2 regions of the Anaerocolumna sp. AGMB13020 genome follow, and region 1 is predicted to be linked to the other one. Evidence: a T-box and tRNA genes for the amino acid it is inferred to sense, from the RefSeq annotation. Region 1 holds a T-box; the other holds one or more tRNA genes.
The links. The T-box of region 1 lies ahead of metG (methionine--tRNA ligase). A T-box ahead of a tRNA ligase gene usually reads a tRNA of that ligase, here a tRNA-Met.
Positions count from the first base shown of each region.

Region 1 (15,854 bases):
TCGGACAATTCGCAGACAAACCTTCCGTCTGCCAGATGAATTCCCTCTGATACCGCGATAACAACCGATTTCTTTTCCTGCTGTAAAGCCTTTATATCCTTTAAGAAAATATCCTTGTCAAAATTCTTCTCCGGAAGATAGATACGGTCGGGTCCCTGACAGTCCTTATCCTTACACAGTGCCGCTGCTGCTGTAAGCCAGCCTGCATGTCTTCCCATGATTTCTATGATTGTAAGATTATTCTGATCATAAACCAGACTGTCTCTGATTATTTCTTTTGTTGCAGCTGCAATGAACTTGGCAGCACTTCCGTATCCGGGGGTGTGATCTGTAATTTCCAGGTCATTGTCAACGGTTTTCGGGATTCCTATAAATTTTATAGAGCTATTTACCAACTCTCCATACTCAGAAAGCTTACGTATACTATCCATGGAATCATTTCCGCCGATATAGAGAAAAACCTCGATTTCATGCGCCTTCAGTATCTGAAATAATTGTTCATAAGGGGCAGTATCCTTTTCATGATCCGGTAATTTATAACGGCAGGAGCCTAAATAAGCGGCAGGAGTTCTCTTTAACAGTTCCAGCTCCAGATCACAGGTTATTTTCTCAGAAAGGTCAATCAGTTTTCCCTTAAGAAGCCCCTGTATTCCGTTGAGCATTCCATATACCTTGTCTGCGCCTGCTTCCTTACCTGCTTTATATACACCTGCAAGACTGGAATTAATGGCAGCGGTTGGTCCGCCTGATTGTCCGACTACAATGTTTCCTGTTATTTTACCTATGTGCATTCTACTATCTCCTTCTGGTTAGAGGTTTCTACTTTTACCTGGACATTTGCCAGTAAAAGATATCATTCCCAAAAGGATATGTCAATATAAAAGGTTGTTTTTTCGACATATTCCGTTGACTAAACGAATGTGTCAGGAATTCAGCTTCTCATAAATCAAATTGCTTAAAGCCGCAAAATCTTCAAGTGTCAATGCCTCTCCTCTGATACTGGGAGACAGATTAAGTTCTGTTATAGCCTCTGTTATAAGCTCCTTGGAGAGCTTGATCTCATCACTGTTATTAAGTCCGTTGGCAAGAGTTTTTCTTCTTTGATTAAAGGAGGCGCGGATTAATTTGAACATCAGCTTTTCGTCCTGAAGCTTAACCGGCCTGTCCTTATGAAGAGAGAGCCTGATGACGGCAGAGCCTACATTCGGTCGTGGCATAAAACAGTTTGGCGGTACATTGGCTGCAATATAGGGTTGTGCATAATACTGAACTGCCAGGGAAAGAGCTCCGTAGTCTTTGCTGCCGGGGCCGGATTGCATACGGTCAGCAACCTCTTTTTGCACCATAACGGTAATGTTTTCTACGGGTACATGTGCTTCCAGCAGACCCATGATGATTGGAGTAGTTATATAATAAGGAAGATTTGCCACAACTTTTATGGGCCTTCCCCCATTCTTTTCCTGTACTAGTTTCTTTAAATCCACCTTTAAGACATCTTCGTTGATAATACTTACATTCTCATAGGGAGATAGGGTATCCTCAAGAATCGGTATCAGATTCTTATCTATTTCAACAGCAACCACCTCTCTGGCAGCTTCACACAGGTATTGCGTCAGGGTTCCGATTCCGGGACCTATTTCCACTACCATATCATCTTTTGTCACCCCTGCAGCTCTGATAATCTTCTCAAGTACATGGGTGTCGATCAGAAAGTTCTGCCCGAACTTCTTCTGAAAAACGAAGTGGTATTTATTTAATATTTCTATGGTTTCCTTTGGATTTCCCAGTGTTGCCATCCATTCATCCTTTCTGTGGCATACAATGCCTTTCACAGTTATTTTATTTTATATACATTCTTCGCATTCTGCTCCGTTATCTTTAGGACTTCTTCGTAATCCAGTCCTTTAATTTCTGCTATTTTTTCCGCTACATAACGCAGATTAAGAGAAGAATTCCTCTTGCCTCTGTTAGGCTCCGGTGACAGATAAGGTGAATCGGTCTCCAGCACTATACTTTCCATAGGTGCATACTCTACCACTTCCCTGAGCTTTTTGGCATTCTTAAAGGTTAACACTCCTCCGATTCCCAGATAAAAGCCCATATCAAGATAGGCTTTTGCCATTTCTTTTGCATAGGAAAAGCAATGTATAATTCCTCCTACAGACTTAAGATTACAGCTTTGTATCATATCAAGGGTATCTGCTGCTGCATCTCTGCTGTGAATGATTGCGGGCAGATTTACCTCCTTGGCTAATTCCATCTGCCTTTCAAACCATAACTTTTGCACTGTACGTTCCGGTGTATCCCAGTAATAATCAAGTCCGATCTCACCGATGGCTACTACTTTAGGCTCCTTTACAGCCTCTCTCAGCCAGCCAAAATTCGCTTCATCCAATTCTGCCGTTTCACTGGGATGTACTCCAATAGCTGCATAAATAAAAGGATATTCCTTTGCCAGCGTCAGAGAGTTCTTAGAACTTTGAAGGCTTGCTCCTATATTCACTACATATCCAATTTCTGCTGCTTCAAAGCTGTTTAGTAATTGCTTTCTATCTTCATCAAATGCTTCATCATCATAATGAGCATGGGTTTCAAAAATCATAGCTATGCCTCTTTTCTTATCCAAAAACAAAAAATATCATTTTTTCACATCATTATTCCTTACGGTAATTCGATAAATATTACCAGATGCCTGTCCATTAAGACATTATAAGTGATAACCCTGTTCTTTGTCCATGTTTTCTTCCATATTCGTTAACCATTCCCTGCCCATGCTTTTATTACCTGTATCTTTTGTATTTGTAATGACAAACTATTTATAAGGACTGTGATTATTCGTTGGCATAGATTTGATATCAATGTAAAATTTATTTTTGCTGGTAATATCCTCTCCTGTATAAGTTGCTATATCTACCCAAACCCGAGCCTTTTCCAGTAAGGTTATCTGTCGGATGGATATAAAAGATGACTTATAGAAACCAAGGAACACCTTAAAAATAATAAAGCTTAAAGATAGTATGCGCACTTTTTATTATTTTAGAAAGGAGATCTATATGGACATCACACCTCAAAGCTTCAATGCAATGCTAAAAGATACACCAACAAAAGGGATTCCCTCTCTTCCTTGTGATAACCAGGAGACAACCACAACTGAGCTTCCTTTGGCTATGGTTGTCATTCGAAAACAATGCTTTAAAGATTTAAATCTGCCGGCTGAGGCTTTACAAGCCGGAACACTGTTTAAGGAATTAGACCTGCCCTTTTACGGAACAGGAGGTGCTTTATTATGAAGGAAGATAAATGCAGTGCTATGAAAAAACTTCAGGAAATAAGCTTTGTACTGGATGAGTTACGTCTGTTTCTTGATACTCACCCTTTTGACAAAGAAGCACTTAGCTGCTTTGAAAATTACCGGTCAGAAAGAGAGAAAGCACTGTCAGAATACGAGACAGCCTTTGGTCCCATAGAACCTTACCGGATAAAAGAAAATACTACGTGGACCTGGGTGGAAGATCCCTGGCCCTGGGAAGGAGCGATATAATATGTGGACCTATGAAAGAAGACTGCAGTTTCCGGTTAAAATAACAAACCCGAATCCCAAAATGGCACAGCTTATTATCAGTCAGTTCGGCGGTCCTGACGGAGAGCTGGCCGCTTCCATGCGTTATCTGTCACAGCGTTATACCATGCCCTATAAGGAAGTTACCGGCCTGTTAACAGATATCGGCACAGAAGAATTGGCTCATTTGGAAATTATCAGTGCAATTGTATACCAGCTGACTAAGAACCTGACACTGGAAGAGTTAAAAACCCCAGGTTTTGATGCTTATTATATTGACCACACAACAGGACTCTGGCCTCAGGCTGCAGGCGGAGTCCCCTTTAATTCATGTTTCTTTCAATCCAAAGGTGATGCTCTTACGGACTTAACAGAAGACCTTGCGGCAGAGCAGAAGGCAAGAACCACCTATGATAACATTCTTCGAATTGTAACAGATCAAGAAATAGCTGAGCCTATACGCTACTTAAGAGAACGTGAAGTCGTGCACTTTCAGCGATTTGGTGAAGCCCTGGTAAGAGTACAGGAGCATCTGGATGCAAAGAACTTCTATGCAATGAATCCGGAGCTGGATAAGGTATTAAAATAAGCAGGAATGCATTGTTGAAATATTTGCTGAAATAAGAAGAAGCTGCCCTCAGATACCACATTGAACTGTGAACTGAGATGGCAGCTTCTTATATACTTGTTTTTATATTCCCATTCATGCTTTCTGTTTAAATATAGTTAATGCAGCGCAGTTATGCTTTGATTATACTTATACTTTCATGCCACCATATCTCAGGGTTAAGAATGGTTTCAAGCCTACAATAGCAAGGAATGAAAAGCTTAGGTAACATTAATTGACTTATTTTTTATAAACTTAGCAGATTTCTGCCCCAGGAGTCATATCTTTCTCCGGTATCATCAATGCCAGATCTCCGTTTTCATTTTCTGCGCATAACAGCATTCCTTCAGACAGGATTCCAGCCAGCTTGGCAGGCTTTAAATTCACCAGTACCATAACCTTCTTACCTACCATCTGTTCCGGTGTGTAGTATGCCTTGATTCCTGATACGATCTGCTTCACCTGGCTTCCGATTCTGACCTGGGAGCAGAGAAGCTTTTTGGACTTAGGCACTTCTTCACAGGCGATAATCTCACCAACCTGAAACTGTAGCTTCATGAAATCATCATAGGAAATCTCATCTTTTGCTGGTATATCTATAACATTTACAGGCTCTTCTTTCTGAGCCTCTTCCGGTTTGATTTCTGCAGCTTTTGCAGCTTCAACCTTCTCAAGTACTTCCTTGATATCAAGTCTAGCAAAAAGAATTTCAGGGGTTTCTGTAACCTTATTGCCATCCGGATATCGTCCGAATTCTTTTAATCCATCAATATTCCTTAACTCTGTATTAAGCTGAGCGAGAATCTTCCCGGCAGTCTCAGGCATGAAGGAATGCAGCAGACTGGCTCCGATGGTAATACTCTCAACGAGGTTATAAAGAACCGTTTCAAGTCTTTCCTTTTTCTCCTCCTCTTTTGCCAGTACCCAGGGCATGGTCTCATCAATATATTTGTTGCAGCGTTTAAAGAGCGTAAAGATTTCAGTAAGTGCATCAGCGACTCTTAACTGCTCCATCTTAGTCACTACCTTATCTGCGGTCTTAACTGCAAGGTCTTTTAATTCATCATCTACTGCTTCTTTTACACCCGCATTTCTTACCGTTCCTCCAAAGTATTTGTTGGACATGGAAATGGTACGGTTAACAAGATTGCCAAGTGTATTTGCAAGGTCAGAATTCATCCTCTCCACCATAAGTTCCCAGGTAATTACACCATCGTTATCAAAAGGCATTTCATGAAGCACAAAATATCTCACGGCATCCACACCGAAGAATTGAACCAGCTCATCGGCATAGAGTACATTTCCTTTCGACTTGCTCATCTTACCTTCTCCCTGTAACAGCCAGGGATGACCGAATACCTGCTTTGGTAAAGGAACTTCAAGAGCCATAAGCATAATTGGCCAGTAAATGGTATGAAATCTTAAGATGTCCTTACCGATTAAATGAAGGTCTGCCGGCCAGAACTTGTTATAAAGTTCTCCGTGGTTTCCGTCTATGTCATAGCCTGGGCCGGTAATATAGTTACTTAAGGCATCCAGCCATACATACACCACATGTTTCTCATCAAAGCTTACTGGAATACCCCATTTAAACGAGGTTCTGGAAACACAGAGATCCTGTAAGCCCGGCAGCAGGAAGTTATTCATCATTTCATTCTTTCTGCTCTCTGGCTGAATGAATTCTGGATGTGTCTTGATGTGCTCGATAAGTCTGTCTGTATAATTGCTGAGCTTTAAGAAATATGCCTCTTCCTTTGCAGGCTGAACTTCACCGCCGCAGTCCGGACATTTACCGTCAACCAGCTGGGAGGGTGTGAAGAAGGATTCACAGGGCGTACAGTACAAGCCTTCATAATGTCCCTTATAGATATCACCTTTTTCATAGAGCTTCTTAAAAATCTTCTGAACCTGTTCCTCATGATAGCTATCTGTTGTACGGATAAATTTATCATAAGAGGTATTCATCATATCCCAAATATCCTGAATCTGTGCAGCAACTCCGTCTACGAATTCTTTGGGGGTAATTCCTGCGGCACCAGCTTTGTTCTCAATCTTCTGTCCATGCTCATCCGTTCCTGTCTGGAAAAACACTTCATAGCCTTCCTGTCTCTTAAATCTTGCTATGCTGTCCGCCAGTACGATCTCATAAGTATTCCCGATATGAGGTTTTCCTGAGGTATAAGCTATGGCAGTTGTAATATAATAGGGTTTTTTACAGTTACACATATATCTTCCTCCTTTTACTGTCCAGTTATATAAAGAGCTTACCAGACTCCAGCACTTTCGCGATAGTTACCCTCTTCCTTAAATGCACCTTGTACATCCGTCCGATAGGGCGTTTTTGGCAATCGGTTTATATCCTATTACAAAAAAAGTCCCCGTCTTCTTTAAAGACGAGAACAATATCCCGTGGTACCACTTTAATTCAGCCTGAATAGGCTCTCTTCTCCTGCAGTTTCTACAGGGTGTCACGATAACGGGTGCTTCCGTCGCAGCCTAAAGGCTCTCCATTCGGTGCGAGGCTCCAAGACCATCTTCGGTAATCTAAACGTGACCCTTTTTCAGCAATACAGGGCTCTCTGTCCACGAAAAGTTTTACTTACTCTTCTTTTCTCAGCCTTTTAATATTATAGATTAGTATCGGCCGTTTTTACCGGCATCATACATCAATTATTTTTTAGCATAACATCCCTCAAAAAATTTGTCAACTACAGCTTTTTATTTATAGCAAAACTCATTACTACTTTCGGAATTCCCTTTCATGTATTTGCACCAGTACGTGTTTGAAAACTGCTTGACTTTTAAATCTTACAGTTGTAATATATAGGCACGTTTATAAATCTTACACTTGTAATATTAATAACTTTTTCAACTCTGCCCTATCACTGCAATATATTAAAATCCATGAAAGGAGTCCATATTTATTCAGTAATCAGACTGAAACCGGACAGGAATATGAAGAGAAAAAAGAGAAAAAATTACGCTCTGAAAATTTTTTGGGGGGTAAACTGCTCTATGGCTGTAGCTCTGGCTTTGCTTGCAATAATCTACGCATTTTTAAAGGACAGTAAAGCCCCGGAGGAAATAATAGTTACCACACCAAAGGATGTTCTATCAGCCTATGTGTCCCTGCTAAAGGAACAGAACTTTAAGAAAATGTATTCTCTACTGGATAACGACAGCCGTAGCAGGATTTCTGAGGATGCTTTCATCCTGCGAAATCAAAAGATATATGAAGGAATTGAAGCAAAAAATTTCCATTCTGAAATCACTGATACTTCCATTACTTCAGAAGATTTATCCACTGTGACCTACAGCCAGAAATTCGACAGTCTGGCTGGTGAAATTCAATTTACAAACACCGCCACTTTCACAAAAAATGAGGAGGGTAACTATGCCCTTTCCTGGGATGACAGCATAATTTTTCCCCAGCTGACTTCTGACGATAAGGTTAAGGTAATTCGTAAGGAAGCTAAACGCGGCCGTCTGCTGGACCGCATTGGTAACTTACTGGCAGGTGAAGGTGCTGCCTCATCCGTCGGGCTGGTTCCGGGGAAATTGTCCGAGGATTGGGAAAAAGATAGAAAACAACTGTCCCGCCTGTTAAATATGTCGCCTGAAAGCATTGAGAAAAAGCTTCAGGCCAAATGGGTAAACAACGACTCCTTTGTTCCTTTAAAAACAATTGAAAAGCTGGATGAATCAGAGCTGCTTCGTTCTAATCCAAGTGAAAAGGCTATGGAGCTTAAGGAACAAAGGAATTCCCTCCTCCAGATACCGGGAATTATGATTACGGATATTGCGGTTCGCAGTTATCCTTTGGAAGAAAAGGCCTCTCATCTGACAGGTTATGTACAGAATGTAACAGCCGAAGACCTTAAAGACCATCCAGGTGAGGGCTATTATTCAAACAGTCTTATAGGCCGTACCGGGTTAGAAGCCCTTTATGAAAAAGAGTTAAGAGGCAGTACTGGTTATGAGCTTCATATTACGGATTTTCAGGGAGCTGTAAAGTGTACCTTAGCCTCCGTAGCCAAAAAGGACGGTGAGGATATTCGGCTGACGATTGATTCCGAGCTTCAATCCAAACTTTATGACAGCTTCCGTGAGGACAGAAGCTGTTCTGTTGCCCTTAATCCCTATACAGGTGAAGTATTAGCACTGGTCAGTACTCCTTCCTACAACAGCAATAATTTTATACTTGGGATGTCTGCTGATCAATGGGAGAGCTTGAATCAGTCAGAGTCCCAGCCTCTTTATAACCGCTTTCGGCAGACCTGGTGTCCTGGTTCCTCTTTTAAACCTGTCATAGCTGCTATCGGGCTTACCAGTGGTGCTCTTGATCCGGAGGAGGATTATGGGCAGGAGGGTCTTAAATGGCGCAAGGATGCAAGCTGGGGGAATTATTATGTCACTACTCTCCATACCTATGATCGGGTTACTCTGGAAAATGCCCTTATTCATTCAGATAACATCTATTTTGCCAAAGCCGCGTTAAAGATAGGAAAGGACAAATTAGCCGAAAATTTATCCCACCTTGGCTTTTCTGAAAATCTCCCCTTTGAAATCTCCCTTTCTTCCTCCCAATATGCCAGAGATGGTATTTTTCAATCAGAAATTCAATTGGCCGACACCGGATATGGACAGGGAGAAGTGCTTGTAAATCCCCTTCATCTGGCCTGCTTATACACTGCCTTTTGCAACAAGGGAGATGTTATCAGCCCGACCCTTTTGTACCAGGTAGAAGCAGCGCCTCGTATTTGGCTTAAGAATGCCTTCTCAGAAGCTGCCTCAGAAATCGTTCGAAATGCCTTACTAAAAACGGTGAACACCCCTGCCGGAACCGGTTATACCGTTCACAGGAAGGATCTATCCCTGGCAGGTAAGACCGGTACTGCTGAGATAAAGCTCTCCAAAACGGATAATAAGGGTACGGAGCTTGGCTGGTTCGCTGTATTTACTACAGACAAAGACACCTCTGAGCCTATCCTGCTGGTAACTATGGTAGAGGACGTAAAGCAAAGAGGCGGAAGCTCCTATGTTATGAAAGGGTTGAAACCGGTGCTTGAACAACTGACCCCTTAAGAAAGGAAATTAATGAAATCAAAATCTGAAAACCTACGGCTTATACCGATAGCTGCAATCTTTCTTTTTCTTATACTGTGGCTGATTACCGTCCTTTACCAGCTGCAGATTTTGAAGGAAAATGACCTTAATACGGGCATTTATACAAAAAAGAAGGAGATTCTCGTGAACAGCACCCGGGGGAATATTTATGATAGAAACGGTTTACTCCTGGCGGGCAACAGGACGGCTTATTTTGTTACCCTGGAGGACAACACAGAATATGACAGCAGCAGAGAACGGCAGCTTGCCTTAAATGGAACTGCTTCTGGTCTTATCAAAATTTTTAGAAAAAATGGAGAAACCCTTGAAAACACCTTACCAATAGCTCTTAATGCAAACAGCGAATATATCTTTACAACCGATGGTACCAGGCTGAACCGTCTGCGGGCTGATATCTTTGGAAAGACCAGCCCGGATAAGCTGACAAAAAAAGAAGCCGGCACAGGTTCAGAGGAACTCTCCCAGTATCTCTGCAATAAATTCGGTATCTATGAAGATATGCTGGACATTTATACAGAAGCTGAGCTGAACCAATATGGTCTTTCATCTCGTTATGAGAAAGAAGAGTTGCTTCAGTTACTGGGGATTCGCTATATGTTATGGCAGAACAGCAGCCAAAAATTTATACCTTTGACCCTTGCCAGGGACGTATCTGAGCAGACCGTGGCAGATATACTGGAAAACAGCTCTGTTCTAAAAGGTGTGCAGATAGATACCGGAAGTATACGCGTTTATGAGGGTGGTGAGGCCTTCTCAAACATTATAGGTTATACGGGTAATATTTCCTCGGAGGAACTTGATAAAACCAAGGAAGCCGGAAAAGACTATACTATAAACTCCATCGTCGGAAAGGACGGAATCGAAAAATACATGGAGGAGGATCTAAAAGGCAGTAATGGCACAAAGGAAGTAGCCATTAATCAGGCTGGCCGAATACAAGATATCCTTTCTGTAACTGACCCCGTGCCTGGCAAGGACGTCTATTTAAGTCTTGACTACCATCTGCAGACAGCCGCTTATCAACTTCTTGAGCAGCATATCGCAGGTATTCTGCTGGATAATCTCATAGATGCTGTAGATTTTAATAAAACCGGTCTGTCAGATTCCTCCGACATCCGTATACCGGTTTATGATGTATATTATGCTTTTATTAAAAACAACCTGTTGCAGCTCTCCTCAAACGAAACTACAGATCTCTCACCATTAGAAAAAGAAATCAGCGAACGGCTTCAAAGGAAACTAAAAGAAATACTAAAAAATCTGACCTCTGTCTCTGAAACTGCCATACCTTTTAATGCTTTATCAAAGGAATGCCAGCTTTATGAAGCCTATTTAGCTGACATTCTTTTCACTGAGGCATCCCCTTTCCTGCTCCCTGATATTTCTCCTAAGAAATCAGATCTCTGGCTTCAATGGGAGGAAGGAACGCTTTCCTTTATGGAACTCCTCTTAGCCGCGGTGAAAGCTGACTGGATTAACACCAGTACCCTAACCCGAGACCAGAAATACCTTGATGCAAAAGAAGCTGCCCTGCTACTGGCAGAAAAAGCGGCTAATACCCTTACTGCTGATACGGAGTTTCATAAACTGGTCTATCAGCAGATGCTAAAAACCAACCTGATTACTCCCCTGGAAATCTGCCAGCTCCTATACCTGCAGGGAGTTTTAAAGGAAGACGAGGATTACAAACGTTTAATAAATAATGAATTAAGCCCTTACTCTTTTATTCGAAAAAAAATACAGAATCTCGAAATAACCCCGGCGCAATTGGCCCTGGAACCCTGTAGCGGTTCTGTGGTGGTTACAGAGGCGGTCACCGGCAAACTGCTTGCTTGCGTAACCTATCCAGGTTATGACAACAATCTCCTGTCCGGGCAGGAAAGCGGAACCTACTACAGTTATCTGTTAAAGGACCTGTCTTTGCCGCTTTATAACCGTGCCACCCAACAGCTGACAGCTCCCGGCTCAACCTTTAAGCCCATTACCATAGCTGCCGGACTGGAAGAAAAGGTCATAACACCTGCCACCTCAGTCTTTTGCGACGGTGTATTTGATAAACGCTCTCCCCACCTCAGATGCTGGAAAAGAAGCGGACATGGTATAATAGAAAATCCTGCAAAAGCCATCCAGAACTCCTGCAATGACTATCTGTGCGAGATTTCTTACCGACTGGGCAGTAAGGATAACAACACCTATTCTGAAGAGCAGGCTCTTAAGGAATTAAAGAAATATGCAAACCTGTTCCATCTGGATAGCAAGTCCGGTATAGAAATAAATGAAAGCCTGCCTCAGGTAACAAACAACTATGCAATACCTTCCTCCATTGGTCAGGGCACTCATAACTATACCACAGTTCAATTGGCTGCATATGTAAATATCCTGGCAGAAAAAGGTACCGCCTACCGCCTGTCACTGCTGGATAAAATAGCAGACAGCAGCACCGGGACCGAAAGTTCCTTCTTACCTGAAACAAAGGAAAAAGTCCAACTCTCACAATCCAGTTGGGATACCCTTACACAAGGAATGCTGCAATATGCTCAAAACAATACCTTGTTAAAGGATATGGATGTCTCTGTATCCGGGAAAACCGGCACAGCACAGGAATCTAAGACCAAGCCAAACCATGCTCTGTTTATCGGCTATGCCCCAAGTGATACTCCTGAAATATCTATTGCCGTCAGAATAGCAAATGGTTATTATTCCAGTAATGCTGTTGGTGTAGCGAAGGATGTTATAACCTGTTATTTTAAGCCAGAAGAGGCAGCAGCACTATTAAACGGAAAAGCTATAAGCAATACTGCACAACGAACCGACTGAATTTAATTTCCATATATCCCAAGACCTTTCAGTATCTTGAGTGCAATGTCTGCGGCCTGACTGCCGCTGCAGTCAGCTCCCTTTTGCAGGTTTACAGAAAAGAAATAATGGTTATTCTGGTCTTCTATATAACCCAGGAACCAGCCATTTATATTTTTTCCTTCCACTGCTCCGGTTCCGGTTTTACCATACAGGGCGGCTTCCTCTGTTTCTCCGAGAAACATTGCCTCCTGCACCGTTTTTATATTCTCTGCATTAAAATCATAATCGTTACGGTAAAAAGCCGTCAGCAGTTCTACCTGCTCAAGGGGAGAGATCTTAAGAGAAGACTCCATCCAGTAGCCGGATATTCCTCCTGACAAATCTTTATTACCATAGCCAATTTTTTCAAACTTTTCTTTTAGATATGGTAATCCACATTTTTCATCCAAGGCTTTAAAATACCAGTTAACAGAATATTTCATGGCAGTTTTCAGGTCTTGGTCCTTATTCCAGGAATCAAAAGGATATTTAGTATTATTCCAGCCAAGCTTTGAATTCTCTCCGGTTATAACGCCCTTCTCCAACGCAAAAAGAGCACTGTATATTTTATAGGTGGAGTCCGGAGAGCCCCTCTTTATGGCATCTTTTTCGTTATAAAGAGTATATGTCTCCTGGTTTAGGTCATACATCACAAAGCTCCCCTCGTAACCTGCGAAATAGGTCCCCAGACTATTCTCTACCTTATAGGAATCCGGAAGTCTTACCTCATCATCGGAGGCGGCCGTAGTGAGTCCCGGCAGAACAGCAAGCACTGCTGCTCCCACTAACAGTAGAATCCCCCTGCTTCTAAGATGTCCCCATATACTTTCTTTTTGAAAGGCTGCAATATTTTTAATACGTCTGCTTATCTGTCTTGAAGAACCTCCCATGGCAGAGGCAGTGGAAAAGCGAGGATAAGACACACTTCTGGCATATGAAATCAATGTTTCGCCATAAGCCTGGGCTTGTTCCTCTCCCACCAGTGTCAGTACTGAAGCGTCACAGGCAACCTCCCTGTCATTTTGCACTTCCCTTAATGCATACCATACCAGCGGATGGAACCAGTAGAGAACTCTTAATAGACATATCCAATAATTTATGGGTATGTCAAGGTACCTGCAATGCATCAACTCATGTAGCAGAATATACCTGATTTCCTCAGGGCTCTGCTCTTTTACCGCCTGAATAGGCAAAATCACTGCTGGTTTGAAGGTACCAAGGACAATGGGGGATTTTATATAAGCACTGCTACATATTTCAATCTTCTTTTTTATACCTGCCTCTTTTTTGCATTCTTCAAATAACCTTCTTATCACTGCATCCTGCAAGGGCAGGGAAGCCTCAAACAGCCTCTTAAGCCGCAGAAAGGAAGCTATGGTAACCGTTCCCATAACCAGAATACCCAAAATCCACACAAGGCCTACTATGAGATAAACGACCGATTCCCTTTCCTGTCCGACTGAAACCACAAAATTATTCATCCAGCCTCTATCAGCTGTCTCCACAACCTTTTCCTCCTCTGTCAGGCTCCTTGGGGAAGGGGATAAGGTGGTATTTAAATTTGGAAAAAAGCTGCTGCCATAGGATAAAGAAATTCCCGGCAGAAAGGGTACTGTAAGTGCAATAAGCAGAAAGAACCAGATAAGATAATGTGTTCTGGGAGACAATTTTTTTCCTGCAATTTTTTTAACACCGATAATCAGTAGTACAAGAAAGGAAATGACCAGTACTGCAATAGCAAAGCGAACCATAAAACCTGCTATCATCTCTTATCTCCTTTCGTCTTCTTTAACAGACTGCGAAGCTCTTCCAGCTCTCTCTCCGTGATACTGTCACTTCCCAGATAGCTGGTTAACATAGAGGTCAGGTTACCGTCATAAAAACGGTTTAAAAAATGATTATTTTCATGCTCCAGATACTCTGTCTGCTTCACTAATGGTGTATAAACAAATACTCTGCTCTCCTTATGAAAACTTATGGCTTCTTTTTGAACCAACCTTTTTAACATTGTCTGTATGGTTTTAGGACTCCAGCTGGTTTCAGCTGTCAGCTTCTCGGTTACCTCATTTGTGCTGATGGGTGCATATCTCCATATAATTTTCATAACTTCATATTCTGCTTCTGATATCTGAGGTAATTTTTTCATAAAGCCTCCCTAATTCTTACATTTGTAATAAATTGATTATACCCTTGGTATTACAGCATGTCAAGCAATAGAAAGCTTTCATCTAACCTGATTTCATGAATGGTTTTGATCTATTTAACATAAAGTATTATTACAGGATTTTTATTCTCAGGTGCAGGGCTGGCCTGCATAATCTGGTGGATAATCCTATTTACCCAAAGAAAGGTATGAAGTATATGAAAAAAAGAAAGAAGTTGTTTCCGTTTCTGATTACCGTACTATTACTGGTGTCAGCGTTAACAGGCTGCGGCAAAAAGGATAATGCGGAAACCACACGGGCCAAGTTCGACAGCTTTACCAATGATGTATTTAAGGCGGAAGTGACACAGGATACTTTAACCCTTAACTTCTCTGTTGCCAATCCCAAGAATTACGGTATAGATAGTTATCCTGTTACTTTTGGCCGCTATTCCATCGGCGAAATGAAGAAATCTCTCATCACTGCAGAAAATTATCTGGCTGCTCTTAAAAAGTTTGAGTACAGCAACTTAAATACCAGTCAGAAGCTAACTTATGATATATTATCCAGCTACTGGAAGTTAGAGCTTAACAGCGGATCCTACCTGCTATACAATGAGGTTTTGGGACCTACCACCGGTCTTCAGGCGCAGTTACCGGTATTGCTGGCCGAATACAATTTCTATACCAAGGATGACATTGACATTTACCTTAAGCTGCTGCCGCAAATTACGGAGTACTTTGAGGAAATTTGTCTCTTTGAACAGCAGAAATCAAAAGCCGGCCTGTTTATGAGTGACACCGTAGCCGACAGCATATTAAAACAATGCCAATCCTTTATTGAAGACCCTGAAAACAACTATCTGATAGACGTATTCAACGATAAGATTGAGAGCTATGAAGGACTTACAAAAGCTGAGATAAAATCCTACAAAAAAGAAAATAAGGAAGCTGTCCTTAAAAACGTAATACCTGCTTATCAGCTGCTAATTGATACTTTAGAAGGCTTAAAGGGAACAGGTGTAAACGAAGGGGGTCTTGCCAACCTGCCAAAGGGTAAGGAGTATTATCGTTATCTCCTGGCCTCCGGCACTGGAACCTCCCGCTCACCGGAGGAGCTCATCAAATTACTTGATGACTCCATAACCAGTAACCTGACTGCTCTTAACGATCTGGTAGACAAAGACCCAAAGCTCTATGAAGAAGCCTCCACCGTTTCCTATCCGCTGTCAGAGCCGAAAGAGATACTTGAATATCTTAGAAGTGCTATAGAGAAAGATTTTCCGGTGGCTCCGGATGTAAACTTTACCGTGAAATATGTACATAAGTCCCTGGAGGATTACCTTAGCCCGGCTATGTACCTGGTACCGGCAATTGATAATTATAACAACAATGTAATCTATATAAACAATAATCCTGCTTATGACCATCAGCAGATTTTCAGTACGTTGGCCCATGAAGGCTACCCCGGACACTTATACCAGTCTGTTTATTTCAGAAATACCAATCCACTCCCTTTAAGAAGCCTGCTGAACTTCAGCGGCTATGCAGAGGGCTGGGCAACCTATGTGGAATTCTAT
Region 1 is NZ_CP136910.1:3,075,286-3,091,139, reverse strand. Features, by position in the region: gene R2R35_RS12580 (6-phosphofructokinase) at 1-785, opposite strand, end outside; gene rsmA (16S rRNA (adenine(1518)-N(6)/adenine(1519)-N(6))-dimethyltransferase RsmA) at 924-1,796, opposite strand; gene R2R35_RS12570 (TatD family hydrolase) at 1,835-2,602, opposite strand; gene R2R35_RS12565 (spore coat associated protein CotJA) at 3,054-3,290, shown strand; gene R2R35_RS12560 (spore coat protein CotJB) at 3,287-3,541, shown strand; gene R2R35_RS12555 (manganese catalase family protein) at 3,543-4,148, shown strand; gene metG (methionine--tRNA ligase) at 4,422-6,392, opposite strand; T-box leader at 6,553-6,790, opposite strand; gene R2R35_RS12545 (penicillin-binding transpeptidase domain-containing protein) at 7,182-9,251, shown strand; gene R2R35_RS12540 (penicillin-binding transpeptidase domain-containing protein) at 9,264-12,110, shown strand; gene R2R35_RS12535 (BlaR1 family beta-lactam sensor/signal transducer) at 12,113-13,897, opposite strand; gene R2R35_RS12530 (BlaI/MecI/CopY family transcriptional regulator) at 13,894-14,277, opposite strand; gene R2R35_RS12525 (DUF885 domain-containing protein) at 14,493-15,854, shown strand, end outside.

Region 2 (15,854 bases), 890 kb from region 1:
CCATTCTATGCAAAAGCGGTAAAAATGTCAATTGCAATTATACAACATCATTAATAAAAACATCTTTATACAGGTTTATTTTCGAAAGGAGCTTCATAACCTCCTCCTTCTTCTCACTCTGTATCAGCGCTTTTGTTTCCTGAACACCTAACTGCCCGTAGAACAGACTTGTAAGGTCTCCGATATCTCCGTACAGATGAGGTGTTTCTTCTGAATCAACAACACAACCGCCATCTTCATTAAGTGTCAGCAGCATTTTTTTGTTGTTACAGGTAATTCTGTCATCTTTGGCTTCTATTATAAGGGCAACTTCTTCGGAAGCCGTTAACCCTTCCAGAAAAACCTTTAAGTTCACAATACGTATCATAATGGATGGTTTAAAGGGCTCAACCTTCTCTCTTAAATGAGAAGAAAATTCTTGGTAAAGGCATTGAAAGACTTCTTTTTCAAAATCCGGCTCATAAAGACATTCTGCAATTTGCAGGCCATCTTCTAACATATATGCCGCATAACCTACAGGTATTCCATCCTTTTTGATAACTGCGATGCTACCCTGTCCGCTTTCCATTTCAATTAAAAGCTTCTCATAATACTTTCTGCTTCTTAAGACATAATATTTATGGTATTTCTTAAGCAGTTCCTCGGTAAATTCAGTAAGTATTCTTCTTTCCTCCAGGTCCGACATTCCCAGCTTCACCACTTGGATTTCTGTATTCTCTTTGCCATTCTGACCATATTGCTTCATTTTACGGATCCAGTCTTCCTGAAAATAAACGCTTCTGAATTCATAGGGATAGTAGATACTCTCTGCCGCCGGCATCAGGTAGGTAAATGGTTTTTCCTCCTGATACATTGCATCCAGGGCTTCCTTTATCAATAATCCCATATAACCCTTTCTTCTTTCCTCCGCTTTTGTAGCCACACCTACGATATAATCTGCTTTTACCTCTACCTCCCAGATTTCGAAGGTATATGGATTAAGATGAAGCATGGAACATAACTTGTCCCCTTTGTAGAGAGTAAAGATGCGATTATAGGGAACTACCCACTCAAAATAAAAGTCTGTATAGGAGATTGAATCCCCGAAGCATTCCTGCCACAGCCGGTAAACATCCTCTCTGACATTTTCATTTCCGTCTTCTTTTGCTTCCTCCAGAGAAGTATATATTTTGTACTCCATTCTTCACCTGCTTTCCCTGCAACGGTATCTTAAACAAATCTCTTATTTGTTCTTCGAGCAACCGCTGCAGCCACTGCACCCACCACTGCTTTCCTCACCAAATACCCTGGTTCTCTCATCATAACGGTAGTCTGCAACTGAAGTTAACAGACATATGGAATTACTGGAGATTCCCTGACCTTCTCCGGTAAATCCAAGTCCTTCTTCTGTGGTAGCTTTAATGTTAATCTGATTTATTTCTATTCCAAGTACTTTGGATATATTCTCTCTCATCGCTTCAATATGAGGAGCCATTTTGGGCTGCTGTGCAATAATTGTTGCATCAATATTCTCAATGAGATAAAAATTCTCCTCCAGTAACTCTTTCACCCGCGCCAAAAGCTCCAGACTGGAAGCTCCCTTATATTTGGACTCCGTATCCGGAAAATGCTTTCCAATGTCTCCCAAAGCTGCTGCACCTAAGAGACTATCCATAATTGCATGGGTTAATACATCTGCATCAGAATGTCCTAAAAGTCCTCTTTCATAAGGAATTTTAACGCCTCCGATGATTAAGTCACGGCCTTCAACCAGCCTGTGAACATCATAGCCTGATCCTATTCTCATATCTATCTGATTGCACCTAAACGTTAAGAAAACGCCTGGTGCAATTACTCCTTTATATATTTTGTATTATTTATATTACAAAAAAAGACTGTCAGTAAGACAATCTTTTTAATAGCGAAGGACGGATTTGAACCGCCGACACTGCGGGTATGAACCGCATGCTCTAGCCAACTGAGCTACTTCGCCATATATGAGCAAATGCCTTCAGTCTATAAACATTATGATTATGACTTAAATTTTCTTTGCTTTTTCATAAAAATGGGACCTATAGGGCTCGAACCTATGACCCTCTGCTTGTAAGGCAGATGCTCTCCCAGCTGAGCTAAGATCCCATTCGTACATGTCTCTCAACAGGTACTTTTATATTATATTTGGACAGGCTTATTTTGTCAAGCACTTTTTATCTGTTTTGTTCTAAAAATTAAAAAAATTTAAAACTTGCGGCGAAGCAGACTCTATTATAATTCAATTATTTCTCCAGATCCGAGGGTCCAAAACCTAAAGGCAGCAATTCCTCCAAAGTATACAGCCAATAATCATGCTCTGATTTCGCAAGAATTATAAGAAAATTCTTCGGATTACAGAATTCCATCATGACCTGTCTGCATACACCACAGGGTGAACAGTAATCGGTCAGCACCCCATTCTTGCCACCAACTATGGCTATTGCCATGAATTCTTTCTCTCCTTCACTTACTGCCTTAAAAAATGCTGTTCTTTCAGCACAATTCGTTGGAGTAAAGGAAGCATTCTCTATGTTACAGCCTTTATACACTTTCAGACTCTTAGACAAAAGAGCCGCACCTACTTTGAATCCTGAGTAAGGGGTATAAGAATAATTCAAACTATCAATTGCTTCTCTTATAAGCATCTTGCAGGTATCTGCATTAATAACTCCCGCTATTTCCTTCTTATCCGCTGGGACAAGCTGTCCTTCATGCCTGCAGGCAAGTTCATTTCCTTCCTTTGTGTTATTATGTTCTCCCATGGAATCATCTCCTTGATTGCATTTTTGTGGTCGTTCTAAAAGTTGAACTAATTATATATAGAAAAAACAAAATTCCACTTATAAGCTAATTTTATCATCAAATAATTCATTAATCAATAAATATTCTTGCAATATAAATAAAACAAGTATAGGATATATAAGAAAACATTTTTAACCGTTATGGACAGAAAAATACCTTATTTATTAATTATATAGAATGTTGACGCTAAAAATGTATGGAATTTAAATTACAGATTATAATATTTTGCAAAAGACCTTGAAATCCTACTATTCCAATGTTAATATAGGGTATAGTAACTTATCATGAAGGAGGTACCTATGAAAATATCAACAAAAGGCCGCTATGCTCTGCGCCTTATGCTGGATCTGGCTCTTCATAATACTGGTGAATACGTGACAATCAAGAGCATTTCTGCTAGACAGGAAATCTCAGATAAATATTTGGAACAGATTATTACTCAACTCAGCCGAGCCGGTTTTGTAAAAAGTATTCGCGGTGCACAGGGAGGTTATCGTCTTGCCAAAGCTCCTGAAGAATATACTGTAGGCAGTATTTTACGGCTTATCGAAGGAAGCCTTGCTCCAGTAAGTTGTTTGGAGGATGATGCAGACCCCTGTACCAGAAGCGGACAATGTGCAACCCTGGACGTATGGAAACAGATGTATGAAGCCATCAATAATGTCGTTGATAATATTACTCTGGCAGATCTTGTGGATAAGCAGAACAGTATGACAGGTAATGATTATATAATTTAACCTACTTATTGTAAACCAGCTTGCGTTATATCACACCGTTCTCTTGCATACCGCAACCCTTTGCAGTATACTCTGAAAACAGGTTAAATGGATACAACGATATGTATTTTTTACAATTAATTATAAGGTGGATTTAAGTCTTATCTGCTTCCAAATATAAAAAACCTTAAGATAAATCAGTATTTTATATTTGGAAGCAGTTAACAGCTTAAATCAGCTTATATATAACTCGCAGTTAATAATGAATTCATTTCGCTATCTCAAATGTCTTTACTGTTAACTGCGTGTTTCATATTATAAACAATAATGAAAGGTGGAGTTTTATGTCAGAAAAGCGCAAATATCATTTTGAAACCCTGCAGCTTCATGTTGGCCAGGAGAATCCCGACCCCGCTACTGATGCTCGTTGTGTACCCATCTACCAGACCTCATCCTATGTCTTTGCAGATGCAAAGCAGGCAGCCGGAAGATTCGGTCTGTCAGAAGGAGGGAATATCTATACCCGTCTTATGAATCCTACCTCAGATGTATTCGAGCAGAGAATTGCTGCACTTGAAGGAGGGATTGCCGCACTTGCAACAGCTTCCGGATCTGCTGCCATTCATTATGCTATCACAAACATAGCCCATGCCGGAGACCATATTGTATCTGCAGTGACTATTTATGGCGGTACCTATAACTTATTCGCACATACCCTTGAAGAATCCGGTATTACCACAACCTTTGTGGACCCTGATGAAAAGGACGGTTTTGCCAAAGCCATTAGACCGAATACAAAAGCTATCTTTATTGAAAGCCTTGGCAATCCCAATTCCAATATTATTGACATTGCCGCCATTGCCAAGGTAGCTCACGATAACCAGATTCCTTTAATCGTTGATAACACCTTTGCTACACCTTATCTCCTCCGCCCCATTGAATATGGTGCCGATGTAGTAGTCCATTCAGCAACCAAATTCATCGGAGGACACGGAACCTCTATCGGTGGTGTGATTATCGACTCCGGTAAGTTTGACTGGGAAGCTTCCGGTAAATTCCCTTATCTTACAGAACCTAACCCCAGCTACCATGGCGTAGTATTCACCCAAGCAGTAGGTGCCGCTGCCTATGTTACAAAGATTCGAGTTACCCTTATGAGAGATACCGGAGCATGCATCAGTCCCTTTAACTCCTTCCTCTTCCTGCAGGGACTTGAGACCCTTTCCCTCCGTGTGGAACGCCACGTGGAAAATACATTAAAAATTGTTGAGTTCCTGGCAAAGCATCCAAAGGTAGAAAAGGTAAATCATCCTTCTCTTAAGGATAATCCTTACCACGATCTATACAATCAGTATTTCCCTAATGGTGGAAGTTCTATCTTCACCTTTGAAATCAAAGGCGGTGCAAAAGAAGCTACTGAGTTCATTGATAAGTTGGAAATCTTCTCTCTCCTTGCCAATGTTGCAGATGTAAAATCACTGGTAATCCATCCTGCCAGCACTACTCACTCCCAGATGAATGAAGAAGAGCTGCTAGCATCGGGTATCAAACCGAATTCCATTCGTCTTTCTATTGGAACGGAACACGTAGAGGATTTGATCTACGATTTAAACCAGGCTTTCGGTGAGTAATACGCTATAATCCAGTTATGTATAGAACAAGATGCATCGTAAGATGAATAATAATACTATATGACTGCAGCACTACCCATCTTTCCCGATAGTAATTTATATTCAGCTTTCGGTAACATGAAATTAACGAAAATAAAATGGCTCTGTGTCAATAGTTGGGGTGGGATTCTTTGAATCCCGCTCCATTGCTATATTTAGAGCTATTTTGGTAATTACATCTATAATTGATGTTTCTGGGCATGCCAAATAAGCCTCTTAATTTTACGTCGTCCAATCTAATCAAATAGAGCAGTGTATTATTCTTGTCCGAAAACGTTTGAAGTTTCGGACTCCAAAAGATATTCTCTTGAGCACCTTGATTTTATTATTATAGCCTTCGGTGGGGCCATTCGTGTATTTATACTTGAGGGCATTTAGTATTCCTTCTGACCAGTTTCGGTATGTCTTTGCACATTCTTCAAATTCCGGAATTCCTGATTTTTCAGCTGCCTTAACCCAATCCCAGAAAGCTGTTCGCTGATAGGAATATTTCTCGTTCTGGCAAATATCATAGAACCATTCCTTTAGAAAATGGGCTTTCCTTAGATCATCATTATAAAGTAGCATGAGATCACAGGCCTTTTTGTTCTCTTCCTTTAGTTTTTTATAACGAGTTAAAATTAGCCTACGGCTTCTCTTATAGTACTTTCTTAAGTTTGCAGGCATTGTTTTTTGGAGCCTTTTTCTGACGTTTTCAATGGCCCATGTAACGTATCTTATGAAATGATATTTATCAATGATAATGATTGCGTTGGGGAAGTATGCCTTTGCCAGATTTACATAAGGTTCCCACATATCACAAACGAAGAATTTTACGCGGTAGCGTTCCGCGCGATTCATTTCTCTGAAATAGGAACTTAAGTGGCTCTGCGTTCTGTCTGGTAAGATGTCTAATATACGATGTTTTCTGGCATCTGTAAGAATGCATTGATATTTACCGGCATCCGTATTTCCCTTAAATTCATCAATGGATATGCATTCTGGAAGAGAGGGGGCAGGATAACTAACGGTGTCCAAAAGCCTAGTAACAGTACTTACCGATACATTCGTAGCTTCCGCAACGGACTTGATACTTACGAGATTTCTGAGCTGGTCAATAATCTTATAGGAGAGCCGTAAAGTACGCCGTTGATAAGAAGGAAGAAAAGGATATTTTTCAGTAAACTTTTTTCCACACTTACAAACATATCGCCTTTTCTTAAGGACTAAGTATGTATCTTTCATCTGAAAAGGGAGATCCTTAATATGCTGGTAACGGTAATCGTGAATGCGTTTGGTTTGATTACCGCAGGATGGGCAAGTCTGAAAGGAAGGATTAGTCTCAATAAATACCCTAACATGGTGATCACCATGAACAATTTTTTTAATAAAAATATCTTCTAAATTTAAAAGATTCTTGGTACAATTAGAGTGCATCTATATAAAACCTCCTTTTAAAATGTGTGTTTTGGACGACGTTCATTCTATAAGAGGCTTTGTATAGATGTATTTTAATATAAACTTAACAATGTTGGAAGTATGTGAACTGACCCCCAAAAGTTAGACCTAAAAATCTAACGATTGGGAGGTCAGTTTTTTCATGGCAAAATATAGTTTTGAATTTAAGAAACAAATAGTTGAAGAGTATCTTAAACAACAGGGCGGAGTTGATTTTTTAGCTAAGAAATATGGATTTTCTTCAAATACACCAATACGTAAATGGGTAAATGCGTATAAAGAATTAGGTAATAGAGGATTAATGCGTTCTAGGAAAAACGAAACATATGCTTTTGAATTTAAACTTCATGTGGTAGAGTTATATTTATCAACAGAGGTCTCTTATCAGGAGTTGGCTCTATCAGTTGGCTTAAACAATCCACCTTTAATTACTAAGTGGGTAAATGATTTTAGAATTGCTGGTCCTGATGCTTTACGAACCAAACGAAAGGGGCGGCGTTCCAAAGTGTCTGAGCCAAAAGAAAGCAAATCTACAAATATCGAAGCTACAAGCAATAATTCTGAGTATTTAAAAAAACTTGAAGATGAAAATCTCAAGTTAAGAATAGAGAATACCTATTTAAAAGAACTGAGGAGGCTGCGTTTAGAGGAGGAAGCTCTTCTGAAAAAACAGCGAGAATCATCCACAGCCTCCGAGGAGACTTCAAACTAAAAGATATTCTCGCATTCACAGGTTTTCCTAAAGCGACCTATATGTACTGGCAAAAACGCTTTGATAGAGAAAAGCCAAATAAGGATCTCGAACAACGAATCCTTGAAATTAGAAAGGAAAATAAGGATTTCGGCTATCGTCGGATTTATGGAGAATTAAGAAAACAGAGACTCGTTGTAAACAAGAAATGTGTTCAACGAATTGTTCAGAAGCTAGGTCTTCAAGTTACTTCGTTTACCAGGAAAAGTCGTAAATACAGTTCTTATAAAGGCAAGGTGGGTAAGGTTGCTCCTAATAGAATTCATAGGAGGTTTGAAACTCATATTCCACACCAAAAGATTACAACAGACACCTCTGAATTTAAGTATTATGATATAGATGATAAAGGACGAATAATTATCAAGAAACTCTATCTGGATCCATTTATGGATATGTGTAATAGAGAAATAATTAGCTATGGTGTTTCACAACGACCATCTGCCGAGAATATAATGAATGCTTTAAATGAAGCCATTAAAATTACAAGCGATTGTAAGTACAGGCGTACATTTCATTCGGATCAAGGATGGGCTTACCAGATGAAGGCTTATAGTTATACTCTGAAAGAAAATAAAGTCTTCCAAAGTATGTCCCGGAAAGGAAACTGTCATGATAATTCTGTTATGGAAAATTTCTTTGGAATTATGAAACAGGAGATGTATTATGGTATGATTTATTACAGCTATGAGCACCTAAAAGGGACAATAGACAAATACATAAAGTATTATAACGAGAAACGAATTAAAGAGAAACTAGGATGGATGAGCCCTGTGGAATACAGGCTTAGCCTCACGGCTGCATAAATAATTGCGTAGCAATTATAAACTACTACGCAATAAAGTCTAACTTATTGGGGTCACATCAATATTTTTCAACATACCCCAACATTTATTATAGAACCAATAAAATTTAGTAACGAAAAAAGGTGTAAGGTTCATTGATTCCTTACACCTTTATAATATACTTAAGTACTTCATAAAAATAAAAACTTCCATATAAGTACATATATTTTACAGTACTTTTGTTTTGTAATTTCCAATGAAGTTAACGATTTCTACAACAGTTTTTACTAAAATGGCAGCGGCTTTTAATTATACAATTATTCTGACCCACTATCTTCTGCTTGAACCATTATTTATTTCTTCGGTGTTATATCGATTTCCTTATCTTCTACGGTATCATACAGATATATTTTACTACCGTCTAATGCCACATAAAATACTCCTGCCAAAGTATTTTTTGCATCCCCTTTTTCATGGACATTAATACCATAGCATTCATTCCCTTTAATATTAGAAGGCCAGTCATCATAGATGATAACATATTCCTTCAATTCCTTGGATAATTGAAGGGTTTTATGAGGTATCTCACTTAACAGCTTAAGGGCCTGCTCTTTCCCGATTCCCTTATCCTCCGTACTTTCCTCCTGACCTTCCGTAGAACCTGCCTTATTATATAATGGATGTTCCGTAAATGGTGCTGTCGTTCCATCGCTATTATAACAGAGTACTTCACCATTTAATTTATCCACGATGATATTAGGTTCAATTACATTTACACCGTCGCTCACTTCAAAGATATAATATAATCTGTCACTTACATTCAAATGATCGTCCAGTAATTCAAAGTAATAGTTTTCCTCTCCCAAGATAGCTTCTATTTTTTCTATAGCCTGCTGGTCAGTAAGCTCTTCTCCCTCTTCTTCCTCCGGTTCTTCCGTAACTGCAGGAGTCGGTGAAACTTCCGGAGTTGCCTCGATTGTAGGGCTTGGTGTCACTGTAACTACTACCGGTTCTTCTTCCTTTTTATCCTTACGGCAGGACATCAACAGAACACCTGCCATGGCTATGCATACTAAAAGAATGATTCTTCTTGTTTTCATTCTACTTTCCTCCAATCTTTCTGCAACAGGAAACTGTTTCTATTGCTTTATAAGTTGAATATTTTTGTTTTCTCTTTGTCTTCATGCCTTTATATCTTTACTCCCAGACTTCTCAGATCCCTGAGTGCCTGCTCATGCTCTGTTACCAACACAGTGTGAAAGCCAAACTTTTTAGCGCCTTCCAGATTCGCTTTCGAATCATCCAGAAATACTGCCTCCGCAGGCTCAAAACCATATTTGGCTATTAGGAATTCGTAAATCTCAGGCTCTGGTTTTATGTATTTTACTTCGTAGGAAATAACTCCACCGTCTGCTTCCGGTATAAAGGTAAAATGTTCTTTCGCATAGGCAAAATTTCTTTCACCATAATTGGAGAGCAAATAAACCTTGTAACCATTATTCTTAAGTTTTCTGATAAACTCCTTTGCATAAGGAAACTCAATTACCGTTTTTGTGATATCTTCAAACAGCTTCTTTATTTCCGTTTCCACAGAAGGGTCTAATTCGCAACATGCTCTGATTATCTCAGCTTCAGGAAGTGCACCTCTATCCTGCTCTCCCCAATAACGGGAGAGTACGGTGGCTTTCGCCACCTTCTCTCTTGTAATTGTATCATAACCGCAGTCTCTCAGATAATCTTCCCATCGAAAGGCTGCAAGTACCTGCCCGATATCCAACACAACCGTATTTATCATTCTGCTCTCCTCTCTTTGTTACAGAGCGTTAAAGGACCTCATTTTTTGTAGGATAAATACAATATACTTTAAGTATGTGGTTACTTTATATAGTAGCAGAGCACTTACTTCAGTTTTTCTATGAGACCCTTTTCTGTCAGCTTGTAGAGCTTCTCCGCAACTTCCTCCATATACTTTCTATCATGGGTAACGCTTATAATTGCACCTTTGTAGGAGGCCAGCACTCCTCTGATTACCGGATTGGAAAGGGGGCTTAGATTTCTGGTGGGCTCATCAAGTATCAGAACCTCAACACCTTCCAATATCATCTTTAACAGAATAAGCTTTGCCTTCTGTCCTCCGCTTAATTCACCAATTGTGTGTTCCATTTCATCTCTGGTGAATTTCATGCCTCCCATATAAGTGAAGGCTTTGGTAATATCCTCTTTTTGTCCGCTGGTGGTAAGGAATTCAATAGGAGTCTTCTTGTAATCTAATACCTCTTCATAATTCTGAGGCATATACGCAGCCTTAATATCCGTTCTATTAAGGAGCTCTGCAGCAATCTTACGAAGCAGAGTAGTCTTACCGGTACCATTATCACCAATGATAGCAATATGCTCCGGTCCCATTACACGAAGGTATATATCCTGGGACAGAATTCTCTCCTCTGTTCCTTCTCCTACCTTTAGCTCTCCCAGTTTGAACTCGATAATTCGTTTTCCTCTTGGAATCTTAATGGTATCCGGAAAATCATAGAGAATGGCATCTTCCGTATCCGGTATTTCGAGAAAATCATCTTTCTCTTTCTCATAACGTTTTTCCTGAGACTTAAGACTCTTAATCTTCTTCTTAAGCAGTCTGCCTCCGGCTGGATTTGCCCTGGTTATGGCATTTTGCTGGTGCTCAACTTTATCATAGATCTGACGGAAGCGATCCATTTTATCCTCATACTCTTCTCTTTGTTTCCTCGCAGTCATTTCCTGCTTTGCCAGAGAAGAGGATCTCTGATTTTTATATTCATCATAGGACATATAGCTAACAGAATAATGAGGTTCCGTCTTTCTCTTCAACTGCTCTAAATGAATTATAACATTAGCAGTATGTTCTATCAAGGTTTCATCATGAGATACATAAAGAACCGGCTTATCTGTCCGGTTAATAAAATCCTCCAGCCAGGTAAGTGATCCTATGTCAAGATCATTGGTCGGCTCATCCAATAGAAGTACATCCGGTTCATCTGCCAGTAATTTTAGTAACTGCAGTTTTACCCTCTCACCTCCGGACAAGTTCTTTATGGGGTCTTCCGATGCTATCATTACCGGGTCAGGATTAAAAGCCCAGATATTTTCATCCCGGATACTATAAATATCAACCTCTTTCAAATACTCAGCCGGACTCATCTTGAGCCATTCTTCATCAGCTTCCTGCTTTAGATACCCGCACCTGACACCAGAAGTTACCTGTCCGGTATAATCACAATAATCCTCAATGAGTGTCTTGTCATAAATAAACTTTAATAAAGTACTCTTACCATTCCCCTCTTCCCCTATGATTACAGCTTTCTGTCCACGGTTCAGGGTAAAATTAAACTCCTTGATAATACATCTGTTATCTTCTCGGTTTGTTATCGTTACATTTCTTATATCCAACATACACATTCTCCTCTCAAATCCAACAATATAAGTTGATATTTTTTTCCGGTCATACTACTTGATTAAATGACTGTTCCTATTGGGAAGATGCAAAAACCTACTTCAACTTATCGTTTAATGTGCACTTCAATTATTTTTGGGCAATAAAAAAACATCTTCCCTCCGGAAAATGTTCACTAGCTGAGTGATTCAATTATTATAATATCCTTACCTGCAATAAGGTATACTAATGCCCTTGAAGCATCGGCACTGATTGTGAGAGCTGTTAAGCTGAGGAAACAATAATTATCAGACGGTCATAAACATTCCGTATAAAAAGTCATTATTCAATTGGCTGTGATTGAATGTTCTATTCATTTCTCTTTTACACGGAATACTCTCTGACAGAGGTATTCTTATCCTTTCTGAAATTGTTCCAGTAACTTACAACAAAAGTATTGTAGCATAGGGAGAGGTTTTAGTCAAATGTTTATTTTCATTTGATAAATCAGTGGCAGGATTCGGGCGGGTTGGGGGGGGTTGGGGACGGACGATGATTTTGAGTACTGTTTGTGCGTTTTGTTGTTCGTGGTTCCTTATTCCACTAAAGTGCCAGCAACTGCTCAGGACAGGTGAAATTGTGCCAAACTCGCTGTGACCTTATATAAATATATTTTGTTAGTGCGCTCAGACAGTGGCACAATTTAACCTATACGCAGTTTCTGCCACTTAAGTGTCATAAGGAACCTCTCAATACAAAACTCCCAAACAGTACTCAAAATCATCTGCTTATCTTTCCATTGCTACTTTATTTTATAATAGATTTGGACATTTATCGTTGTATCTTGAAACTTCTCGTCTGATAGTTCTTGAATATATTCCAAAGAGTTCAGGTAAAATACACAAAGCAGAAAGAACGAATGCGCCTATGGAAAGGCATTAGATGTCCTTGTCTCTGAAAATATTGTGCTATATTATAAATCAGATTGTTTGAGCGCAGCGAGTTATCTGTTTTATAATATGTCAAGCACAAAATTTTCAGAGACTAGGACTTCTTATGCCTTGGAATTGAAGCATAAGTTTTTTCTGCTTTGCGTATTTTACCGTCCCCTTGCCAAAATCCAGATTGAACCCTTAATCCTTACCCTTACCCATTAATATTCCATAAATTCACTTATACTTATTATTTATCCATGCTTTACAGTATACAATCTAAAGTCATATGGTAATAATTCAATACTTTCACCAAGGATTACCTCACTTGCACTTATAGGATCCAGACAAACCAATCCGATTAATTCTTGCGGCAGACTTAATAGCTCGGAGGTTTCTTCCTTGTGGAGCACTACATAGAGGGTTTCCGTAGGCGTAGTTTTTTTATAGATTATAGTATCTGCAGAAGCGTTTCCTTCAATCCATTGGAAGTTTTCCGTACGAAAGCTTTCTTTTTCTTTCCTCAGGCGAATCAGGATTCTGATCAAAGTATAAAGTTCTTTATTCTGCCGTTCTTCCTCCCAGATCATACACTGCCTGTTACTGTGCTCTCCGCCTCCCATTCCGATTTCACTTCCATAATAGATACAGGGGGTTCCAGGGTAAGTCATCAGGAATATGTATGCCAGCTTTGCTATGTCCTGATTACCCTTAACTACATGCAGTATGCGTTCGGTGTCATGACTGTCCAGAAGGTTATAGAGGTTATTGGTTACATGCTTGGGATAAGCTGTCAAGAGACTGCTGATGGCTTCTTTGAATTCCTTGGCATGGAGCTTCAAAGCTCCTTTTTCCTCTGTTCCAAAGAAATTCCAGACCGGAGCGGTAAATTCATAGTTCATTACACCGTCAAACTGGTCTCCCTGGAGCCATGGATAGGAATTATCCCAATTTTCCCCCAAAATATATACCTCGGGATCAATGGTTTTTATTTTCTTCCGGAATGCCCGCCAGAAATCATGGGAAATCTCGTTTGATACATCCAGTCTCCAAGCATCTATGTGATATTCATTTATCCAATAAGCTGCCACATCAAGAAGATATTCCCGGGCTATAGGATTTCCGGTATTCCACTTTGGCATAGTCTGAGCATAGGCAAAAGTCCGATAGTTCAGTTCTTCTTTGGGGCAGTCCTGAGGCTGACCATTTCTTAGTTCTCCGGTATAATATGGTTTTTCCGGATCAAGGATATAAAAGCAGTCGTAGTACCTGGAGTTTATTCCATTCTTTAATACGTCCTGCCAGAATGGATGGTGAAAGCCGCAATGGTTAAATACTGCATCCAGCATTATCTTTATGCCACGTTTATGGGCTTCCTCTACCAGTAGACCAAATGTTTCATTATCTCCGAAATCAGGATCTATAGTATAATAGTCTGTTGTATCATATTTATGTGAGCTTGGGGACTTAAAAATGGGATTTAAATAAATGCCAGTAAATCCGGTATCCTTTATATAATCAAGCTTTTCTATTATTCCTGCCAGATTTCCTCCGAATTTCTTGTCATAGCCGTCAAGGGCATCACTTCCCCAAGGCAGGACATCTCTTTCATCCCCAGGAGTTCCATTACAGAACCGCTCCGGAAATATCTGATACCATACGGTTTCCGTCACCCATTCCGGTGCTTTGTATAAGTCCTCCTCATTAATGTATGGATAATTATAATAGTTGCTTAAGTTGTAGAGCACCTCGTCTTCTTCGGAATAGGGTATGCGGCTACGGCTTCCGATCTGGTATTTTTCGGTATCATTGCTGATTACAAAGCAATATTTTGTCCTCTTCCAGTTGATGTCAGGTATTTCAGCAAACCAACAGTCATGGTTTGCGGTCACCTGCTCTTTTACCATAGCAATATGTTTCACTGAGCTTTTATCAAAGTCATATATCGGTGTACCATCCCCTCTGGGAATCCAGTTAAAGGGATCTACTGCCAGCACTTTGGCTTCTTTTACTTCTCCTCGGGCCGTTTTCAGCCTGAGATGCAGCGTATTCTCATCATAGGCATAGGACAGTGCGCTTTTGGGGTCATGTATAAGGGCTGAAAATAACATAGCACTTTCCTCACTTTTCATTGTTTTCTTGTACCCGGTCTTATTCACTGGCAACCAGGGCATCAAAATCCTTCTGTGCCTTTTGGGCTCCCTCTTCCGGTGTCAGAGTTCCATCAAATACAGCACTTAATACACTTTGGGCAATCGTCCAGTAATATGATATCCTCTTGGTGCTAGGCATTGGAACAGATTTGGTGAATTCCTCGCAAAATACTCTTAACTGTTCGTCATCTTTTAAGCCTTCTACTTTTATAATATCTTTGTTGGCCGTAATCTTATAGGATTTACTATATAAAAGTGCTGCCGCATCATCACTGGTCAAAAAGGTTGCAAATAATTCTGCTGCATTGGGATATTTCGTATATGCTGATACATAAGCATTCTGAACTGCACTGAAGGATCTCATGGGTTTTCCGTCCAAGGTTGGCAGTACTGTTACTCCAAAATCAATGTTTTCTTCCTTTAAGGATTTAATCAGCCAGGGTCCGATAGGATAATATGCTGTTTTTCCGTCTTTGAAATTCTGCTCTAATAGTGACATGGTTTCCATTTTCAAGTCATCTGCTTTAATAGGAATAATCTCTTTTAAAGATGCTATTGTCTCCAGCCCTTTGAGGAATTCAGGTGTATCAAATCCCGGATTATCTCCCTCCGAACCGTCAGCTCCAAAAAGTTGGAAACCATAGAGACTAAGAAAAGGAAATGCCGGATAACCATCTGTAGGAACTGTCAGGTACCAGAATTTATTCTCTCCTGCATTATTATACGCTAAAGCTTCTTCTCTAATCTGCTCAAAGGTGGAAGCCGGTTCTCCTGTTACCAGCGCTTTATTATAAAGCAATGCATACGTTTCGATTGAAACCGGGATACCATAGATTTTACCTTCTGAGGTTACCGTTTTAACAGCAGTTTCGTTTATTTTATCCTTTACGACAGCGGACGCTGTTTCACTGAATTCTGCTAAAATCCCTGCATCTTTAGCCGTTGCAAAGGAATCATGTGCAGCCATGAATATATCCGCACCATTACCGGAAGGTCCGTCTAACATCATCTTATTAACAGAATCCAGTCCATTCTCTTGAACTTCAACCGTTACCCCGTATTTTTCCTCAAATAATTCAGCTACTGCTTTACCATACTCCAGGTAACCAGACAAAGTCCAAAAGTTCAGCTTAGCGCCTTCTTCCGGTATGATTTCCCCGCCCCCCTGAACTTCGGGGGCTTGTGTACCT
Region 2 is NZ_CP136910.1:3,962,764-3,978,617, reverse strand. Features, by position in the region: gene R2R35_RS16480 (GNAT family N-acetyltransferase) at 38-1,180, opposite strand; gene ispF (2-C-methyl-D-erythritol 2,4-cyclodiphosphate synthase) at 1,223-1,786, opposite strand; tRNA gene R2R35_RS16470 (tRNA-Met) at 1,899-1,972, opposite strand; tRNA gene R2R35_RS16465 (tRNA-Val) at 2,046-2,118, opposite strand; gene R2R35_RS16460 (cytidine deaminase) at 2,256-2,774, opposite strand; gene R2R35_RS16455 (RrF2 family transcriptional regulator) at 3,114-3,551, shown strand; gene R2R35_RS16450 (O-acetylhomoserine aminocarboxypropyltransferase/cysteine synthase family protein) at 3,875-5,161, shown strand; gene R2R35_RS16445 (ISL3 family transposase) at 5,441-6,616, opposite strand; one part of gene R2R35_RS16440 (IS3 family transposase) at 6,780-7,257, shown strand; one part of gene R2R35_RS16440 (IS3 family transposase) at 7,257-8,191, shown strand; gene R2R35_RS16435 (hypothetical protein) at 8,524-9,270, opposite strand; gene R2R35_RS16430 (HAD family hydrolase) at 9,360-9,965, opposite strand; gene R2R35_RS16425 (ATP-binding cassette domain-containing protein) at 10,070-11,599, opposite strand; gene R2R35_RS16420 (glycoside hydrolase family 13 protein) at 12,766-14,685, opposite strand; gene R2R35_RS16415 (sugar ABC transporter substrate-binding protein) at 14,663-15,854, opposite strand, start outside.
Region 2: it has a tRNA-Met gene. The T-box ahead of metG (methionine--tRNA ligase) is inferred to sense a tRNA for this amino acid. The anticodon was not compared.